Regions from separate parts of the Pantoea sp. BRR-3P genome, predicted to be linked through region 2. Evidence: predicted binding sites of a transcription regulator. Region 2 holds the regulator's gene; each other region holds the start of a gene.
The links. The regulator PhoB, encoded in region 2, activates phosphate uptake and scavenging genes when phosphate is short. The targets are predictions, from matches to a motif close to CTGTCATAAAACTGNCNNAT.
Positions count from the first base shown of each region.

Region 1: the regulator PhoB is predicted to act here: its motif matches at 1,565-1,584, upstream of phoA (alkaline phosphatase).
Region 3: the regulator PhoB is predicted to act here: its motif matches at 4,619-4,638, upstream of glpT (glycerol-3-phosphate transporter).

Region 1 is NZ_CP155066.1:1,614,531-1,621,691, forward strand. It holds gene AAGR08_RS07425 (TetR/AcrR family transcriptional regulator) at 1-491, shown strand, start outside; gene AAGR08_RS07430 (nuclear transport factor 2 family protein) at 522-1,061, shown strand; tRNA gene AAGR08_RS07435 (tRNA-Ser) at 1,314-1,401, opposite strand; gene phoA (alkaline phosphatase) at 1,646-3,052, shown strand; gene gap (type I glyceraldehyde-3-phosphate dehydrogenase) at 3,123-4,133, opposite strand; gene AAGR08_RS07450 (helix-turn-helix domain-containing protein) at 4,212-5,192, opposite strand; gene AAGR08_RS07455 (acyl-CoA dehydrogenase family protein) at 5,550-6,785, opposite strand; gene AAGR08_RS07460 (ABC transporter substrate-binding protein) at 7,088-7,161, shown strand, end outside.
Region 2 is NZ_CP155066.1:3,047,534-3,054,694, reverse strand. It holds gene AAGR08_RS14255 (AAA family ATPase) at 1-1,274, opposite strand, end outside; gene sbcD (exonuclease subunit SbcD) at 1,271-2,488, opposite strand; gene phoB (phosphate response regulator transcription factor PhoB) at 2,686-3,375, shown strand; gene phoR (phosphate regulon sensor histidine kinase PhoR) at 3,390-4,703, shown strand; gene AAGR08_RS14235 (phosphate ABC transporter substrate-binding protein PstS family protein) at 5,030-5,956, shown strand; gene AAGR08_RS14230 (cobalamin-independent methionine synthase II family protein) at 6,125-7,161, shown strand, end outside.
Region 3 is NZ_CP155066.1:3,841,627-3,848,787, forward strand. It holds gene metE (5-methyltetrahydropteroyltriglutamate--homocysteine S-methyltransferase) at 1-1,796, opposite strand, end outside; gene metR (HTH-type transcriptional regulator MetR) at 2,010-2,942, shown strand; gene AAGR08_RS17770 (DUF1456 family protein) at 3,036-3,515, shown strand; gene AAGR08_RS17775 (carboxylate/amino acid/amine transporter) at 3,566-4,435, opposite strand; gene glpT (glycerol-3-phosphate transporter) at 4,775-6,115, shown strand; gene yigL (sugar/pyridoxal phosphate phosphatase YigL) at 6,149-6,949, opposite strand; gene pldB (lysophospholipase L2) at 6,987-7,161, opposite strand, start outside.

The sequences.
Region 1 (7,161 bases), 1.4 Mb from region 2:
ATATTGCTGAATTGGTTCAGATTCAAAAAGCCAGTATTCATCATCATTTCCCCAGTAAAGTTGAACTGGTGCAAGCTGTCGTTGCGGAATATCGTGAGGAGGCCAGAATGGGAATGGCGGCGTTGGAGCAGAACCTCAACGATCCTCTGCTGGAACTGCAGGCTTATATCGATTACTGGTCAGCCTGTATTAGTGAGGGAACGTCTCCTTTCTGTATTTGCGTCATGCTTTCGGTGGAACTGCCTAAGTTGCCGCGAGAAATATCTTCTGAAGTGAGCGGGCATTTCTCCGATCTGGCCGATTGGCTCACAGCGCTACTGCGTAAAGGGGAAATCAGCGGCATTTTTCAGCTTGATGAGGCGCCAGAGACCCAGGCCAAATCTGTGATGGCAACCGTTCATGGGGCGATGTTGGCCGCCAGAGCGCTCGAAAACACAGCGTTATTCCAGGAGATTGTGCATCCAGTCATCAACAGACTTATTCATAAATAGCGATAAATCGCGCTGCTGGAGATAAGATTTATGACTGAAATAACTACCCAAAAATTAGAACAGCGACTGCAAATCATTGAGGATAAATTAGCAATATATGAGCTGATTGCTTCCCATCCGCCCAGCGCAGATACCGGTCTTGCCGAATATACCGCTGCTGTTTATATGGAGGAGGGCACTTTTAATCGTGGTGAGGAACTGGATGGGGCAAAAGGGGTCGATGCGATCGCTGCATTTATTCTCCGACCGGCACACGAGGAAGCGATTAAAAGTGGGCTTGCGCATTTTACTGGATTACCGCTGATTGATTTGCGCGGCAACAAAGCCATAGTGACCTCCTATTTACAGCTGTTGCAGCTGGATAAACAGGGTGAGCCGCGTGAAATGGCCAATCATGGTTACTCAACCGGCTATCGCATTCATCGGGTAGTGGTTAATCGCTGGGAGTTAGAACGTCATGAAGGGCGCTGGAAAATTCATAGCAGAACCCTTCTTCCAGTAGACGGCACAGATGCCCCTCGCGAGTTATTGGCGCGCGGTCTTTCCGATGTGCTTAAGGCGACACGTTAGTCTACTCGGCTGAAATTTCGTCGCTGTGCTGGGTGCAAAAAAAAAGTCTGAACGTGAGTTCAGACTCTTCTTCGGAATGTGGCGGTGAGAGGGGGATTGATTCGCTGCGCTCACCCTGCGGGCAGCGTCGCAGGCTCCGCTGTCCAACTGGCTGCGCCAGTTGTCAAACCCCGTCGGGGCTTCTCACCCCCTCTCTCTGCAGAATAGGCAAAAAAAAAGTCTGAACGTGAGTTCAGACTCTTCTTCGGAATGTGGCGGTGAGAGGGGGATTCGAACCCCCGATACGTTGCCGTATACACACTTTCCAGGCGTGCTCCTTCAGCCACTCGGACACCTCACCACATTTTTTTGCCAACCGCGCTGGGTCAACGGGGCGCTACTATAGGGAGATCGCTGAAAAGGGTCAAGCGCTATTTTCTCCTTTTGTTCTATCCGCTTAAGCTCTGAGCGTATTGCCTTCGGCTTGCTCACCCTGCCTGTTCTGTCATCAAATTATCCTCTCTGTGTCACAAAAGCGTCACCGCACTGTCGCAGACTTGTCCGCGGAAACATTTGGTTATATTTACAGCTAAGGATGCTTATTAATGAAATCCATACTTCTCTTTACGGTTACGCTGCTGACTTCTCTGATCGCGACGTTAGCAGTGGCAGATGATGCAAATTATTCACGCGCCGCCACCGGCGATATTACCGAGCACGGCGGCGCGCGTCGTCTGACCGGCGACCAGACCGAGGCGTTAAAAGCCTCATTAATCAATAGCACCGCGAAAAACGTGATTCTGCTGATTGGTGATGGCATGGGCGATTCGGAAATCACCGCCGCCCGCAACCAGGCGCGCGGCGCCGGCGGTTTCTTCCCCGGCCTGGATGCGTTGCCGCTCACCGGTCAATACACCCATTACTCGCTGGACAAGAAAACCCATAAACCCAATTACGTAACGGATTCTGCCGCGTCGGCTACTGCGTGGGCCACCGGCACCAAATCCTACAACGGCGCGATTGGCGTCGATGTTAATGGCAAAGATCAGGTGACGATTCTTGAGCTGGCGAAAGCCGCGGGTAAAGCCACCGGCAACGTCTCGACCGCTGAACTGCAGGATGCCACGCCAGCCGCCTTAATGGCACACGTCACCTCGCGCAAATGCTACGGCCCGGAGAAAACCAGCGAGCTGTGCCCGGGCAACGCGCTGGAGCAGGGCGGTAAAGGATCGATTACTGAACAGCTGCTGAAAACCCGCCCAGATGTCACGTTGGGCGGCGGTGCGAAGTCCTTTAATGAAACCGCCAAAGCCGGCGAGTATCAGGGCAAAACCCTGCGTGAACAGGCGCAGGCGCTGGGCTATCAGTGGATTGATAATCTGCAGGGCATGAATGCCATTCAGCAGGCCGATCAGAGCAAACCGCTTCTGGGCCTGTTTGCCGATGGCAATATGCCGGTGCGTTGGCAGGGACCGAAAGCCAGCTATCACGGCAACATTGATAAGCCGGTAGTGACCTGTGAAGTCAATAAAGATCGTCCGGCTTCAGTACCGACGCTGGCGCAGATGACTAAAAAGGCCATTACTCTGCTGAGCACTAACGACAAAGGTTTCTTCCTGCAGGTGGAAGGCGCATCGATTGATAAGCAGGATCACGCGGCGAACCCGTGCGGTCAGATTGGTGAAACCGTGGATCTGGATGAAGCGGTACAGGAAGCGCTAGCGTTTGCGCGCGAGCATGGCGATACGCTGGTGGTGGTGACCGCCGATCACGCCCACAGCAGCCAGATCGTTGAAAACGGCACCAAAGCACCGGGCCTGACGCAAGCGGTGAATACCAAAGATGGCGCGGTGATGACCATCAGCTACGGTAATTCAGAAGAGGATTCGCAGGAGCATACCGGCACGCAGGTGCGCATCGCGGCGTACGGTCCGCATGCGGCGAATGTGGTGGGATTAACCGACCAGACCGATCTGTTCTTTACCCTGAAGGACGCGATGGGACTCAAGTAAGGTGTTAAAACGGTCGCCATAAATGGCGACCCTACGATTTTCGTATGGTGCGCATTGATGCGCACCAAAATCACAATCCGCGTTTTGCCATTAAGCGTGCCAAATCTACCAGACGATTTGAGAAGCCCCATTCGTTGTCGTACCAGGCAAGAATCTTCACCAGATTGCCGCCAATCACCAGCGTTGAGAGTCCGTCGATAATCGATGAACGGGCATCGCCCTGATAATCGCTAGAGACTAATGGTTCGTCGCTGTAGCCCAAAATACCTTTCAGCGGGCCTTCTGCGGCCGCGGCTTTAAAGGCGGCATTCACCTCTTCAGCGGTGACATCGCGTTGCAGCGTTACGGTTAAATCGACGATCGATACCACCGGCACCGGCACGCGCAGTGAATAGCCGGTCAAACGCCCCTCCAGCTCAGGGATCACGCGGCCCAGCGCCTTTGCCGCGCCGCTGGAATAAGGCACAATCGACAGCGCTGCCGCACGCGCACCGCGCAGATCTTTCTCGGGCTGATCGTGCAGCACCTGGCTGTTGGTATAAGCATGCGTGGTATTCATTAACCCGTGCTCGATACCAAATGCCTGATGCAATACCGCCGCTGCCGGCGCTAAGCCGTTGGTGGTACAGCTGCCGTTACTCACCACAAAATGCTGTTGCGGATCGTAACGTTGATCGTTAACGCCGAGCACAATTGTCAGGTCATCATTTTTGCCGGGTGCGGAAATAATCACACGTTTGGCACCGCCGCTGGTGATATGCACGGCGGCTTTGTCGCGCTCGGTAAAGAAGCCGGTAGCTTCAATTACGATATCGACGCCGACATCGCGCCAGCGAATATTGGCCGGATCGCGCTCGCTGAATACGCGCACCGCTTTGCCATCGATGCGTAATTCGCCTTCACCGGCTTCCACTTCAGCGGGCAGTCTGCCGAGCAGAGAATCGTGTTTTAGCAGATGCGCGAGGGTCTTACTGTCGGTGAGGTCGTTAATGGCGACGATCTCAATATCATCGCTGCCAAGTGCTGCACGAAAAACGTTGCGTCCGATACGGCCAAAGCCGTTAATGCCGATCTTAGTCATGATTGACTCCTTTTCCGAAGATGCTGGAGTCACTGTAGGCTGATGCGCATCTGGCGTAAACGCCAAAAAAGGATCACTTTACGCCAATTTTCTGCAGTGAAAGCGCTGGCGATATTCTCCGGGTGTGAGATGCAGCTGGCGCTCAAAGCTACGGCGCAGATTAATGCTGCTGCCAAAGCCGGTGGCGAGGGCAATGCGCTCCAGCGTGTCGTGGCTCTGCTCTAAACGCTCGCGCGCAGCGGCGAGTCGCGCTTCGGCGACGTAACGCGCGGGAGGTACGCCGGTTTCACGGGTGAAGACGCGGGTGAAATTGCGCGGACTCATGGCGACACGTTCTGCCAGCTTTTCCACCGCCAGCTCGTCGGCCAGGTTTTCACGGATCCAGCGCTGCAGTTCACCGATTACGCCCAGTCCGCCCGGCGCTTGCAGGTGGAAGCGGCTGAACTGCATCTGCCCGCCAGGACGGCGTAAATACATCACCATATCCTGGGCAATATCGCGCGCCACGCTGAAGCCGAAATCCTCTTCCACCAGCGCCAGCGTCAGGTCAAAGCCTGAACTGACGCCGCCGGAGGTCCACATGCAACCGTCCTGAATATACAGCGGACCGCCTTCAACGTGGACGAGCGGATAGCGAGACTGCAGGGTATCGAGCAGGCGCCAGTGTGTTGTCGCCCGGCGGCCATCAAGCAAACCCGCCTCAGCCAATAACATCGCGCCGCCACAGACCGAAACCACACGACGCGCCTGCGGTGCCGCCAGCTTGATAAAATCGACCACCATGTTGCCCTCTTCGGCGGTGTCGCCGCGTCCGGTGATCATAATGGTGTCCCAGGCGTTACGCGGATCAACGTCCGCCAGTTTCAGATCGGCCAGTAAATTGAGGCCAGATTGGCCGTGAATCACCTGATGCGATTGGGTGGTAGCAAGGCTAACGCGATAGCGTTGTTGATCAACGCCCCCCGGTAAATGTTGATTGGCGCGCATCAGGATATCGGCGATGCCTGCGGCTTCGAACAACATGCCGCCGTCAGGCACAATAATCAGAAAGGTTTTCATGGCATAAAAAAGACACTTAAACGAAATAGGCCAAAGTGTCTCATGGGTTAAGCAGCTAGCACAACCTGTAGGGTGCGCATTTATGCGCACCTGGATGTCAGGTCGCCATAAATGGCGCCCCTACAACAGATCGGTGCCAATCCCGTAGGGTGCGCATTTATGCGCACCTGGATGTCAGGTCGCCATAAATGGCGCCCCTACAACAGATCGGTGCCAATCCCGTAGGGTGCGCATTTATGCGCACCTGGATGCCAGGTCGCCATAAATGGCGCCCCTACAACAGATCGGTGCCAATCCCGTAGGGTGCGCATTTATGCGCACCTGGATGTCAGGTCGCCATAAATGGCGGCCCTACGCTTAGGTAGCCGATTTATCCGCCACACCGATCCGCCACTGCTCCGGCGGTAAGGTGCCATTCACCGCAAAATCACCGACGATACGATCTTTATAGATACGGGGATTGTGTGAGGAGAGGGTGCGCGCATTGCGCCAGAAGCGATCCAGCGCCAGCGGTTTCAGCGTGGCCGATGCACCCAGCGCATCGAAGAGCGTCGAGCTGGCATTAAGCAGCAGATCGCTCACCACATTGAGCGACTGCGATACTTCCAGCTCGGCAATCGCCACCGCCTGGTTTTCCCGTTCCTGATCGCCACTCAGATGCGCATCAAACGCGCGTTGTATCGCGCTGGCGGCGTGCAGCACTATCGCACCGCTGCTGTAGGCCGCGCCGCGCAGGCGTCCAACCACCTGCAAAATCTGCGCATCCTGGGCGGCACGCGGCGCATTGCCGTTGCTGTAGGTACGCGTACGAGACGCCACCTGCTGTGCCACTTCGCCGCTTTGGGCGCGGCCAATACCCGCCAGCGTCGCCAGATGGATCAGCTGATAGAAAGCTGGTGAATAGCGGAAATGCACCTCTTCTTTGATGTCATCCGCGCCGATGAGCACATTGTCAAAAAGCGCCGTACCGCTGGCGGTGAGCGTTTGGCCAAAGCCATTCCAGTCATCCAGCACCGTCACGCCCGGTGCGGAACGTGCCAGTGTCACCGAAACGCCTTTGCCATTTTCATCAGTGATGCCAACATCAATCCAGTCGGCATAGAGCGAACCGGTGGTGTAAAACTTCCTGCCGTTGAGCCGCCAACCGTCGCCGTGGCGCTCAATGCGCGTGGAGAATTCTGACTGACGCGCATCGCCGGTTTCGCTCCACGCCGGGCCGACAATTTCACCTTGCCCCAGCCGCGCCAGCCACTTCGCGCGATAGCTGCTGCTACCGCTGTTCAGCACGTTCTCGACGAAACCGAGATGTCCGCGAATCGATTGCACAAGGTTGGAATCCGCTTCGCCCAGTTCGATCAGCAAATTGAACAGCTCGGGCAGCGTGGCACCGAGTCCACCGGCGCTTTCCGGAACGCGCAGGGCGGTGAATCCGCTCTGCTTCAGCCAGGCAATTTGCTCGATTGGCAGCTGGCGTGTTAACTCTCGCTCAATCGCACCTGCGCGTATTTTCTGAAATACCGGGCGAAAGCGTTCCGCCAGCTGTTCATACCGAGGCGACGGATCGGCACCCCAACCTAATTCGATTTGCGACATAGCGTTCTCTCCGGCAAAGACATTATCCCATTACTATGTCATCGCCACCGAACACCAAATAATGCTTTTTCTCACTAAGCTATTTCGCTGCATTGATATAAAAATGATATTTCACTATGTGGAACAAAAAATCCCATTTCGCATATTCACTGCCGATATTGTTATTTGCCGGGATTTATATCTGTGCTCTATTCAAACGCTATTCCAAAAATATTCATTAAATTTCCAGATAACACCTTTTCACGTGGAGTAGGTCCGCGCGGAAATAAGTTATTGGCTTGCATTAGGGAAACGGTAGCAAAATGAGAGTAAAGCCCATTCAGCGATTAATCATTCCGATAATGGCGGCATTGAGCTGTGCGGCGCTGCCAATTAA
Region 2 (7,161 bases):
CCCCAATGGGCCACCGCCGCTTCGCGGCTACGATATTCCTGCTGCTGCGCCAGCTGCTGCTGTAAACGTTCACTCACCTGCTGTTGCAGGGTGAGCGCGCTTTGGCTGTTTTGCAGTGTCAGTTGCTGCTGGGCATGCAGCCGCTGCTGTTCCTCAAGTTGTTGCGCCGTATGCGCGATGTTGTGATCGAGCGGAATGACCTGCTCGGTGAGCAGCGTTTCCAGCTGCTGCTGCTGTTGTAGCGCTTGCTCACGCGCCTGTTGTGCTGCCTGATAGTGATTCTCGCTCTGCTCTAGCGTCGCTTTGGCTTGCTGCTGCTGGCTCTGCAACTGCTGTGAGTGTTGTTCCAGAGCTTGCCGATCGGCTTGCAGCCGTTCGCGCTGCTGGAGTTTATCGCGCAGCTTTTCCGCCGGTTCCGCGCGCGCCAGGCGCTGACGATCGCTATCGGCCTGCTGCCATGCCTGCTGTGCGCTCAGCAGCGCCTGTTCGGCCTGCTGCTGTTCCTGCGCCAGCTGCTGTGACTGCGTCAGCCACTGCTGCTGCTGCTGGGCCTGTATTAGCTGTTCGCTTAACGTTTTTTCCTGAGCGCTCAGCTCCGCCAGCTGCTGCGTCAGTTCTGCCCGTCGCGCTTCATCCAGCAGCAACATGCCGCCCGCGCGGGCGCGCAGCGTCTCCAGCTCGCCACGTGCGCTGCGCCAGCGTTCGTAGATTTGAATCGAAATTTGTCCGTAGATCTCGGTGCCGGTGAGCTCTTCCAGCAGCTCGGCGCGTTCGCCAGGTTTCGCATTGAGGAAGGCGGCAAACTGGCCCTGTGACAGCATCATTGAGCGGGTAAAGCGGGCAAAATCCAGTCCTGATAAGGTTTCGATCGCTTTTAACTTGTCGCCCACTTTATCGGCGATGATTTGATTATCGGCGACGCGGGCCAGCTCGACGCGCGGCGCCTGCAATTTGCCGTCAACCAGCCCGCGCGCGCGGTTTTGGCTCCAGAAGGCGCGCCAGGCTTCGCCTTTGATTTCGAATTCCACTTCTGCCAGACATTCGGCGGTGTCACGGGTGATCAGCTCATTCTGCGTTTGCGACAGCACGCCAAGGCGCGGCGTCTGGTGATAAAGTGCCAGGCAAATGGCATCAAGCAGCGTCGTTTTGCCCGCGCCGGTGGCACCGGTAATGGCAAACAGGCCGTTGCTGGCGAAAGGCTCGCGACGGAAGTCGATAAACCATTCGCCGCGCAGCGCATTGAGATTTTTAAATCGGAGCGTCAAAATTTTCATGCGGATGGATTCTCCAGCGCTGCAAGCTGGCGGCGGAACATCAGCGTCAGCTGCTCGGCCTGCTCAGCATCCAGCTGCTCTTCCTGCGCCAGGCGGCGGGCAAAAACCTCTTCGACTTTTAATTCGCTCAGGGTTTCGTTTTCCAGACGTTCCAGGCTGCGCTGCCGCTGTTCGCGGCTGCGGCGCACCAGCAGCACTTCAACCGGTAGATTTTCTGTTAATGCTTCGATGCGGCGCTGCAAATCGCTGAGATATTCCTGCGTAGTGATCTCAATATCCAGCCAGGTGGGATGTTCGCTGGCACGCTCGCTGAACTGCGCCAGCTGATGTTCGATCTCCGCCATTGAGCCTTTAAGCATCTGCATCGGCTGGAATAGTGGAATGGTCAACGGCGTAACGGCATCAAGCGTGGCGCTGAACTCCAGTAGAAACACGCTCTTTTCACGCCCAAGTTCGTCAAAGCTGAGCGGAATCGGCGAGCCGCTGTAGCGAATATGGTCGCTGTTAGCGATGCGCTGTGCGCGATGAATGTGGCCGAGCGCGATGTAATCAGCCGGTGGAAACGCCTGCGCCGGGAAGGCATCCAGCGTGCCGATATAGATGTCGCGCACCGAGTCACTTTTGGTGACGCCAACGGTGGTGAGATGGCCGGTGGCGATAATGGGCAGTTTGTTCGTCAGCGCCTCGCGCTGCGCCTGGGCGGCGGCAAAGCACTGCTGATAGTGCTGCTCGATCGCTTCCAGCAGCGAAAGCTGTTTCTCGCGCCCGGATTGTCCGGCCTGGCTGCGCAGAATATCGCGCGGGCGCAGGTAAGGAATGGCGCACAGCAGCGCGCCCGGCGCGCCATCGCGCTGCTTCAGCGTTAGCACCTGCTGCTCGCCCTGCGGTGTGGCGCTGGTGATCACCTGGGTATTCAGGCAGGCCAGCAGCTCGCGCGATTCATTCAGGGTGGCAACCGAATCGTGATTGCCCGCCAGCAGCACCAGCTGACAGCAGCAGGGCTGCAGCGCCACCACAAAGCGGTTAAACATTTCACGCGCATAGCTCGGCGGCGAACCGGTATCAAACAGATCGCCGGCGATAATCAGCGCATCCACCTGATGCTGCACAATCTGATCCAGCAGCCAGTCGAGAAACGCCTGATGTTCCCTGGCGCGACTTTTACTGTAAAAGAACTGGCCAAGATGCCAGTCAGCGGTGTGAATGATGCGCATGTATGCTTCCTGCTAAATAAAAACAATGCGCAAGTATAACGGCTTCAGTAGCAAACGAAAAAAGGGGATTTTGCTTGTCACATTTCTGTTTTTTATCTATTTATCACGGGGCGGGGTTTTCATAAAAGTGTCATAAAACTGACGCATAATGGCGCCGCAAATCCCAGTGACACGGTGTCACACTAGCAGGAGTTACAATGGCTAAGCGCATTTTGGTTGTGGAAGACGAAGCTCCCATCCGTGAAATGTTATGTTTCGTGCTGGAACAGAATGATTACCAGCCTATTGAGGCGGAAGATTATGACAGCGCGATTGGTAAGCTGATCGAACCCTGGCCTGATTTAATTCTGCTGGACTGGATGTTGCCCGGTGGCAGTGGCATTCAATTTATTAAACATTTGAAACGCGAAGCGATGACGCGCGACATTCCGGTGATGATGCTGACGGCGCGTGGTGAAGAGGAAGATCGCGTGCGTGGTCTGGAAGTGGGCGCGGATGATTACATCACCAAGCCGTTCTCGCCGAAAGAGTTGATGGCGCGTATCAAAGCGGTCATGCGCCGAATTTCACCGATGGCGGTGGAAGAGGTGATTGAGATGCAGGGTTTAAGCCTCGATCCCTCCTCGCATCGTGTGATGTCCGAAACCACGCCGCTGGAGATGGGACCGACCGAATATAAATTACTGCACTTCTTTATGACCCACCCGGAACGCGTCTACAGTCGCGAGCAGCTGTTGAACCACGTCTGGGGCACCAATGTGTATGTCGAAGATCGTACCGTCGATGTGCATATTCGCCGTTTACGCAAAGCGCTGGAGCTCACCGGCCACGATCGCATGGTTCAAACCGTTCGCGGAACAGGGTATCGTTTCTCTGCCCGCTACTAAACGGAGTTTTTACCGTGCTGGAACGACTCTCCTGGAAGAGATTGTTGATTGAGCTGGCGCTGGTGTGTTTACCTGCGCTGGTGCTCGGTCTGTTGTTCGGTTATCTGCCGTGGCTGCTACTGATTGCCGTCACCGGCGTGTTGTTTTGGCACTTCAGGAATCTCATGCGCCTGTCGCACTGGCTGTGGGTTGATCGCTCCATGACGCCGCCTGCCGGGCGCGGCAGCTGGGAACCGCTGTTTTACGGTTTGTATCAGATGCAGCTGCGTAACCGCCGGCGTCGGCGCGAGCTGGGTAACCTGATCAAACGTTTCCGTAGCGGCGCAGAATCGCTGCCGGATGCCGTGGTGCTCACCACCGAAGAGGGCACCATTTTCTGGTGTAATGGCCTGGCGCAGCAGCATCTGGGCTTGCGCTGGCCAGAGGATAACGGGCAGAACATCCTCAACTTACTGCGCTATCCCGAGTTTTCCCGCTATATCCGTCAGCGCAATTTTGACGCGCCGCTGACGCAGATCCTCAATAATCAGCATCATATGGAATTCCGCGTGATGCCTTACAGTGAAGGGCAATGGCTGATGGTGGCGCGTGATGTTACCCAGATGCACCAGCTGGAAGGCGCGCGACGTAACTTCTTTGCCAACGTTAGTCATGAACTGCGCACGCCGCTCACCGTGTTGCAGGGTTATCTGGAGATGATGGATGACGCAGTGATGAACGAGCGCACGCGCAGCAAAGCGCTGCACACCATGCAAGAGCAAACGCGCCGCATGGACAGCCTGGTAAAACAGTTGCTGACCTTATCGCGTATTGAAGCGGCGCCGGCCATCGATCTGAAAGAGACGGTAGATGTGCCGGGCATGCTGCTGCTGCTGCAGCGTGAAGCAGAAACGTTGAGTCAGGGACGTCATACCCTCCATTTCCATACCGATCCGCATCTCAAAGTATTTGGCAATGATGAGCAACTGCGCAGCGCCATTTCCAACCTGGTGTATAACGCGGTGAACCACACGCCGGAAGGGACGCGTATCGACATCAGCTGGCTGCGTACCAAACAAGGCGCGCAGTTTAAGGTGTGCGATGACGGCCCCGGCATCAGCGAGCAGCACTTGCCGCGCCTGACTGAACGCTTCTATCGCGTGGATAAAGCACGTTCGCGCGCCACCGGCGGTAGCGGGCTAGGGCTGGCGATCGTGAAACACGCGTTGGGCCATCATAATGCGCGGCTGGAGATCACCAGCGTGCCGCATCAGGAAACCTGCTTCAGCTTTCTTCTGCCGCCACGGTTGATTGTGGCTAACGTGGCTCAAGAGCGTGTTAACACCTAGTGAGTCAATTTATTGCCTATGCATTCAGGTGCGCACCCTACGAAAACCCAGCTCCGCAAACGTAGGGGCGCCATTCATGGCGTGATGCCGCTCACTTAAGCAAAAAAATGCCTGTTTATGCAGGTGCGCATGAATGCGCACCCTACGAAAACCCGGCGATATCCACGTAGGGTCACCATTCATGGTGACCGATGCATGCTTAACTGACGAGCATTACGCCTTTCATGGCGACCTATTCGCGCCTCGCTGGCTGCCATGACGCATTTAATTGCGCGATAAATCGCGCCGCGACAGAATAGAGCCCTTATTGAATTGCGGAACCACTCATGAAATCGCTGTTGCTCTCCTGCTTGCTGCTTTGCTCTGCTTTAGCGCACGCCCAACAAACTATGCTGACGGGCAATCTCAGCAGCGTGGGATCGGATACGCTAGGTTACCTGATGACGTTGTGGGGGGAAGATTTCAGCCGCCAGTCACCGGGTGTGAACGTGCAGGTACAGGCGGCGGGATCCTCAACGGCGCCTACCGCACTGGCGGCGGGGGCGGCGCAGCTGGGGGCGATGAGCCGTCCGATGCAGAGTGATGAACGTCAGCTGTTTATCGCCCGCTACGGCTACCCGCCGCTGGCGGTTCCGGTGGCGATGGATGCGCTGGTGGTGGTCGTTAATCAGGACAATCCGCTGTCGCATATCGCGCCGCAGCAGCTTGATGCGCTGTTTTCCATTACCCGACTGTGTGGCGCGCAACAGGTGCCGCAGCACTGGGGCGATCTCGGCTTGAGTCGCGGCGCATGGACGACGCGCAGCATTCAGCGCTACGGCCGCAACTCCGCTTCAGGCACTTGGGGTTTCTTTAAGCAGCAGGCGCTGTGTAACGGCGATTTTCGGGCGGATGTCGCTGAATTTCCCGGTTCCGCAGCGGTGGTACAGGCCGTCGCCGCCACACCGAACAGCATTGGCTACGCTAGCTTTGGCTTTCATCTCAGCGGTGTGAAAATGCTGCCGGTGGATACGCCGGCGGGCGAAAGCGTGATGCCGGATGCCGAATCCATTCGTAGCGGCCGTTATCCGTGGTCGCGTCCGCTGTATATCTACGTGAATAAAGCGCCGGGCAAACCCTTACCGCCGCTGGTCAATGCCTTCCTGCATCAGGTGCTATCACCACAAGGACAGCGGCGGGTGAGCGAAGCCGGTTATCTGCCGTTATCGGACAGCCAAATGGCACAGGCGCGTGCCGCCGTTGAAGGAAATTGAAGAACGTGCATCTGATCATGAAATTCCTTCATGTGAGCTGAAATTTCTTCTATTGCCGGGATGAGCATAGCGTGGCACTCTTCTTGGACATGTAGCCATCCAGACGGCTAAAATAACCCAATGAAATTATACCCTGTCGTAATTATACGTGGGGTTAAAGGAGTGAAGATGCCAGCTCAAGCCCCGTTCCGTGCCGATACCGTGGGAAGTTTCTTGCGTCCTGCCGCTATCAAGCAGGCGCGCGAGCAGTTCGCCAAAGGTGAAATCAATGCTGACCAACTGCGTCAGGTTGAAGACCGTGAAATCCGCAATGTCGTCGAGCAGCAGCGCGCCAATGGCCTGCAAATCGTTACCGATGGTGAATTCCGTCGTGCATGGTGGCACTTCGATTTCTTCGGCGATCTGCTCGGCGTTGAGCTGTTCGAGGCGGAGCAGGGCATTCAATTCAATGGCGTACAGACCAAAGCCCACGGCGTGAAAGTCACCGGCAAAGTGGCTTTTAATCCGCATCACCCAATGCTGGATCACTTCCGTTTCCTGCAAAGCATTGCGGGCGATGCGGTGGCGAAGATGACCATTCCGAGCCCAAGCGTGCTGCACTTCCGCGGCGGCCGTAAGGTGATTGATGCCACGGTTTATCCCGACCTTAAGCAATACTTCGCCGATCTGGCGCAAACCTACAAAGATGCTATCAAAGCGTTTTACGACGCAGGCTGCCGTTATTTGCAGCTGGATGACACGGTGTGGGCCTATCTGTGCTCTACCGAACAGCAGCAGCAGATCCGTGAACGGGGTGAAGATCCACAGGAACTGGCGCGCATCTACGCTCACGTACTGAACAGCGCGCTGGAAGGCAAACCAGCAGATCTGACCGTTGGGCTGCATGTGTGTCGCGGCAACTTCCGTTCAACCTGGATCTCTGAAGGCGGCTATGAACCGGTGGCCGAAGTGCTGTTTGGCGGGGTAAATATTGATGCCTTCTATCTGGAGTATGATAACGAGCGTTCGGGTGGCTTTGAACCGCTGCGCTTCCTCAAGCCAGGCCATCAGCAGGTGGTTCTCGGGCTGATCACCACCAAAACCGGCGAGCTGGAAGACGCGCAGCAGGTGAAAGCACGTCTGCAGGAAGCGTCGCAGTTCGTAAGCTTGGACCAGATTTGCCTGAGCCCACAGTGTGGTTTTGCCTCAACGGAAGAGGGGAACAG
Region 3 (7,161 bases), 790 kb from region 2:
ATCTGAATAATACCGATACCGGCTTTTTCCAAATCTTCCACTTCGTCACGCAGCGCCAGTGCAATCTGTTTGGCGATGGTTTCACGGGTCACATCTTCACGCGGGAAAGACCAGCAGAGAATGGTCACCGGGCCGGTCAGCATGCCTTTAACCGGTTTGTCGGTCAGCGACTGCGCGTATTTTGCCCACTCAACGGTAATCGCTTTAGGGCGGCTGACGTCGCCAATGATGATCGGCGGCTTAACGCAGCGTGAACCATAGCTCTGTACCCAACCATTTTGTGTAAATACGAAGCCGTCGAGGTTTTCGCCGAAGTACTCGACCATGTCGTTACGTTCTGCTTCACCGTGTACCAGCACGTCAAGGCCCAAACGTTCCTGCTCAACAATCGCCTGTTTAATGTGTTCGGCGATACCGGTGCGATAGTTAGCGCCGTCAATGTTACCTTTCTTAAAATCGAGGCGCAGACCGCGGATTTCAGTGGTTTGTGGGAATGAACCGATGGTGGTGGTCGGCCATGCAGGCAAGTTGAAGCGCTTGCGCTGTGCTTTGGCACGCTCGGTATAGCTGCTGGTGCGTTCTACATCTTTCGCCTGAATTTTTGCCAGACGCTCACCAACCGCGGCATTGTGCACGCGCGTTGAGTTGGCTCGAGCACGAATCGGCGCACTCCACGCCACCAGAGAGGCGGCATCGTTGTTATTTAGCGCCTTACTCAGCAACGCCAGCTCCGTACACTTCTGCAATGCAAAGGCGAACCAGCTTTTCACCTCGTCGTCGAGACGCGTTTCCACGCTCAAATCGATGGGGCTGTGCAGCAGCGAGCAAGATGAACCGATCCACAGCTGTTTACGCTGGCCAACCAGCGGCTGCAGGCGTTCAAACCAGCTGCTGAGATCCGCACGCCAAACGTTACGGCCGTTGATCACGCCGACGGACAGCAGCCAAGTTGCGGGGATCTGCTGGTTCAACTGCTGGATGTCATCTTTACCGTGTACCAGATCAACGTGCAGACCTTGCACCGGCAGCGCTTTAATTACGTCGAGGTTCTGACCGATGCTGTCAAAGTAAGTGGTTAGCAGCAGTTTGCATTCGCCCTGCAGCACGTCGTAAGCCGCTTTGAACGCATCGCGCCATGCTTGCGGCAGTTCCAGCGCCAGCGCAGGCTCATCGATCTGCACCCATTCGATACCGCGTTTTTTCAGTTCAGCCAATACCTGTTTGTAGACGGGCAGGATCTCTTTGAGCAGTGACAGACGATCGAACGGCTCGCCTTTCACTTTACCCAGCCACAGATAGGTAACCGGGCCGAGCACCACCGGTTTAACGTTGTGGCCTAACGCTAGCGCTTCATCAACTTCATCGAGCAGCTGTGTCCAGGTCAGTTTGAACTGCTGGCCCTGGCTGAATTCTGGCACCATGTAGTGATAATTGGTGTTGAACCATTTGGTCATTTCGGCCGCCGCCGCCGGTTCGCCGCTAGGTGCGCGGCCACGCCCCAGGCGGAACAATGTATCCAAATCAACAGAACCATCTTTGTTCTGGTGGCGCGCTGGCACGTTACCCAGCAGCAGGCTGGTGGTCAGTACGTGATCGTACCAGGCAAAATCACCGACCGGCAGCAGATTCACGCCCGCGTCTTTCTGCTGTTGCCAATGACGGGCACGCAGTTCACGACCTACCGCCAGCAGCTCTTCCTGTGAGCTTTTTCCTGCCCAATAGCTCTCTTGTGCTTTTTTCAGTTCACGACGCAGACCGACGCGAGGAAAACCGAGTGTATGGTTCAGAATGGTCATTTGATGTTCTCCAGATATTCTTTAGGTACAACCGATTTACGTTCATCCAGCGAAGGCAAATTTCCTTCGCCGAGCGGTGTGGCTGGACAAACGTAAAGTGGCCGCAGCGCTTACTTGAGATGTTTAGCCGTCCAGATGTTTACACCGCTATAATCTGCGGGTACTGTATGTTCCTCAAGCGCAATTTGTTCAATCTCGATGTGAAGGAATCTCATGATCGAACTCAAACACCTGCGGACGCTGCAGGCGTTACGGAATACCGGCTCTTTAGCCGCCGCCGCCTCCCAACTTCATCAAACGCAATCAGCGTTATCTCACCAGTTCAGCGATCTGGAACAGCGCCTGGGCTTTCGTCTGTTTGTACGTAAAAGCCAGCCGCTACGCTTTACGCCGCAGGGAGAGATATTGTTGCAGCTGGCCGAGCAGGTTTTGCCGCAGATTCAGCAGGCCCTGCAGGCATGCCATGAGCCGCATCAGGCCACGTTGCGTATCGCCATTGAGTGCCACAGCTGTATTCAGTGGCTGACGCCCGCGTTAAATAATTTCCGCCAAAGCTGGCCGCAGGTGGTGATGGATTTCAAATCCGGCGTGACCTTTGATCCGCAACCCGCACTGCAGCAGGGTGAGCTGGATGTGGTATTAACCTCAGATATTCTGCCGCGCAGCGGATTGTTCTACACGCCGATGTTTGATTTTGAAGTGCGTTTGGTAATGGCGCCGGATCATCCTTTGGCGCAGCTTGATCACATCTCTCCGGAAGATATGGCTGAAGAGGTGCTGATGATTTATCCGGTGCAGCGTCAACGTTTGGATGTCTGGCGGCATTTCCTGCAGCCGGCGGGCGTGAGTCCTGCGCTGAAGAGCGTGGATAATACATTGCTGCTGATTCAGATGGTGTCAGCGCGCATGGGCATTGCCGCGCTGCCACATTGGGTGGTGGAGAATTTCGAGCATCAGGGATTGGTGGTGACCAGAACGCTGGGCGAGGGCCTGTGGAGTCGCCTGTATGCTGCGGTACGTGAAGGCGAGCAGCGTCAGCCGGTGCTGGAAGCCTTTGTACGTTTTGCCCGTCAGCACGCCTGTGAACACTTACCTTTCGTGCGCGATGCTGCGCGTCCTGGCGCATTACAAACCACCTCATCCTGATGACGCGGGGCGGCGAATGTCGCCTGTGCTGTTATCCCTGCCTCGCCTGCTCTATAATGCGCCGCCTCAACCCGCGACCAAGAGAGTTTCACCATGATGAGTAACGATGTTCTGCGCAGCGTGCGCTATATGCTGGATTTGAGCGATAGCAAAGTGGTGGAGATTTTTGCCTTAGCGGGAAGTGAAGTGCCGCTGGAAGATGTGCAGGCGTGGATGAAGAAGGATGACGATGCCGCGTTTCGCAAGCTGCCCGATGTGTTGATGGGTTACTTCCTCAACGGTCTGATTTTTTACCGTCGCGGTAAGAGTGAAGATGCGCCCGCACCGTCGATTGAGCGTCGCATGAACAATAATATTTTCATGAAGAAGCTGCGTATCGCCTTTGCGCTGAAAACCACCGATATTCCGGATGTGCTGCTGAAAGCGAACTTCAAGATTTCGCAGGCTGAGGTGGGGGCCATTTTCCGTAACCCGGATCATAAGAATTTCCGCGAGTGCGGCGACCAGATTCTGCGTAATTTCCTGAAGGGTTTGACGATGATTCATCGGCCGGGGCCAGTTAAGAAGGCGTAAATGGGTCGCCAAAAATGGCGACCCTACGACACAGCGCTGAGATTTTGACTCTATGCGCTGCTTTTGGAACTCCTGCCCAACACCCAGCGTTTATGCACATAAAGTGATGCGAAGATCACTGCGGCACCGGCGAGAAAGCTCGGCCAGTGCGGTTTTTCCTGCCAGATCGCCAGATTCACCAGTAAGCCCGCTGGCACATGCATATTGTTCATAATGCCCAAGGTGCCCGCATCCACCTGCGTGGCGCCGTAGTTCCACATGAAGTAGCCCAAACCTGAAGCCACAACGCCCAACCATACCAGAATGCCCCACTGCAGCGACGTTGTAGGCAGTTTGTTGGGATTGCCCCACAGGCTCCAGGCAATGACGGCGATGATCACCGCACCGAGATAGAACCATGAAAACGCGGTGTGCTGCGGCATTGGGCGGGTTTCCTGCAGGCGCTTGTAGCCGACCATGCCAATGGCGAAGCAGATATTCGCCGCCTGCACCAGCAGCAAGCCAAACCAGAAATGGTCGCTCACTTTGTCATAACGAATAATCGCCGCCCCAATCACAGCCAGCATAGCGCTGAAGGCGTAGCCGATACGCAGCGGACGCCGACTGAGTAAATCGTAGATCAGCGTGACATACAGCGGCGTCATCACGGTAAACAGCAGGAACTCGGTCACGCTCAGATACAAGTAAGCTTCAAAGCTCAGCAAGTACATGATGCCGAGCTGCAGCATGCCCACCAGCATATACAGCAGGATGGTAGAGGCACGATAGCCGCGCCAGCGCAGGAAAGGCAAAAAGACGATAGCGGCAAGCGCTAAACGCATCAGCACAGAGAACCAGGAATCCACCTGACCCGCCAAATATTCCCCGATTAAACTGAAGGAAAAAGCCCACAGAATGGTGGTAACGATCAGTAACAGCACGGTAACGATCCCAAAATAAACAGTGGCGCTAGTGTAAACAAACTGTCGCGATCGGGCTGAATTATCTGGTTTACAATAGCGTAAAATACCACCAATTAATCGTTATCGCTTCGCTTTATAACCCCAGTAAAATGCGCGAAATACAACATTTCCTGGTTTTTATCGCTCTTCATCGTCATCAAACTGTAACAAATGTGTCACATATCACAGTAACCGTACGTGACCATCACTATCCTTTGCGCGAAATGGAAACATCGCCTTTCCGTTTATAACCTTTGCTGCATTTGCCCCAACCTGCTGGGAATTCATAACGATATCGCGCCCTGGAGGGCCACACTCATGTTGAGTATCTTCAAACCTGCATCGCATCGGCCACAGGTGGCGGATGATCGTGTCGATCCGCTCTATCGTCGTCTGCGCTGGCAAATTTTCCTGGGAATATTTTTTGGCTATGCCGCCTACTATCTCGTGCGTAAGAACTTTGCGCTGGCGATACCTTATCTGGTTGAACAAGGTTTCTCGCGAGGCGATCTCGGATTTGCGCTGTCGGGAATTTCTATCGCTTACGGCTTCTCGAAATTCATTATGGGATCAGTGTCGGACCGCTCGAATCCGCGCGTGTTTTTACCCGCTGGATTGATCCTCGCTGCAGCGGTAATGCTGTTTATGGGCTTCGTACCGTGGGCGACATCAAGCATCATGGTGATGTTTGTGCTGCTATTCCTGTGCGGCTGGTTCCAGGGCATGGGCTGGCCACCGTGTGGACGCACCATGGTGCACTGGTGGTCGCAGAAGGAGCGCGGCGGCATTGTGTCGATATGGAACTGTGCGCATAACGTTGGCGGCGGCATTCCACCGCTGCTGTTCCTTTTGGGTATGGCGTGGTTCAACGACTGGAAAGCGGCGCTGTATATGCCCGCGTTTTGCGCGATTATCATCGCTTTCATCGCCTTTGCGCTCATGCGCGACACGCCGCAGTCCTGCGGTCTACCGCCGATTGAAGCCTGGAAGAACGATTACCCGCCTGATTACAACGAGAACCACGAGCAGGAGCTGACGGCAAAGCAGATTTTTATGCAGTACGTTTTGCCCAATAAGCTGCTGTGGTATATCGCGCTGGCAAACGTGTTTGTTTACCTGCTGCGCTACGGCATTCTCGACTGGTCGCCAACCTACCTGAAAGAAGTAAAACACTTCACACTGGATAAGTCCTCCTGGGCTTACTTCTTCTATGAATATGCTGGTATTCCTGGCACGCTATTGTGCGGCTGGATGTCAGATAAAGTCTTTAAAGGCAACCGTGGCGCCACCGGCGTGTTCTTTATGACGCTGGTGACCATTGCCACCGTGGTGTACTGGCTGAACCCGCCCGGCAATCCAGGCATCGATATGCTGTGCATGATTGTGATCGGCTTCCTGATTTACGGTCCGGTGATGTTGATTGGCTTGCACGCGCTGGAGCTGGCTCCGAAAAAAGCGGCGGGAACCGCGGCGGGCTTTACCGGGCTGTTTGGCTATCTTGGCGGATCGGTCGCGGCGAGTGCCATTGTCGGCTACACCGTAGATTACTTCGGCTGGGATGGCGGCTTCATCGTGATGATTGGCGGATCGGTGCTGGCGGTGATTCTGCTGCTGCTCACCATGATGAGCGAACATAAGCACAAGAAACAGTTGGTATAACCAGAGCGGGCCGGCAATCACCGGCCCGTTTTTTTAGGCGAGGAACAGCTTACGCAAGGTGTGCGGCACCGCATCTTCCGCGTTGCTGCCAATCACTTCCAGCGTTGGCAAGGTGTCTTTCAGGCGCTGCTGTGCATTACGCATGATGCAGCCTTTACCTGACATGCTGAGCATCTCCACATCATTCATGCCGTCGCCAAAGGCGATGCACTCTTTCAGCGAGTAACCCAACTGTTTGGAGACGGCTTCCAGCGCGTGGCCTTTGGAAACGCCACCCGCCATCACTTCCAGACAGGTCGGCAGCGAGAAGCTGACGTTCACGCGATCGCCCCAGCGTGCTTCTATCGCCTGTTCCATCGGAACCAAACGCTCAGGATCATCGCAGGTAAAGAATACTTTGCTGATCCCGTCGGTTGGCAGCATACCCGGCTGATAAACCTGATAGTTGAATACCGATTCGCGGAAATAGTCCTGTTCGTCCGGACGATGGCGACTCATGAACCATTCGTCGTCACGATAGACGTGCGTCAGAATATGCTCATCGTGATACTGCAGGCCGTACAAATCGCTGGCAATATCGGCGTCGAGATTGTGGCTAAACACCAGTTCGCCATCAGCGTTGTGCACGCGCGCGCCGTTAGAGGTGATCATGTAAGCCGGAATGCCGAGCTTATCGCGCATTTGTCCCACATCGATATAGTGACGGCCGGTAGCAAAAACAAAGTGGATGTCACGCGCCACCAGTTCCTGCAGCGTGGTGCGCGCGAACGGAGTTAAACGGTGTTCCGGAGAGAGCAGCGTGCCATCCAGGTCGGATGCGACGATGTGATACATGTAAACCTCGGGTATTGATATCGGTAATTAATATTTGTTAAGCGTGATGTTCGAAGAAATCCACCACCGCATTTAGCGCTTCAGCACGCATCGCATCTTTTTCGAACAAGATCTCATGGCGTGCGCCTTTGATGACATAGGGCGCGTTGCCGGCACAGGGATGCCCTGCTTTGGCCATCTCCGCACAAAAGAGATCCTGTGAGCGGTTATCC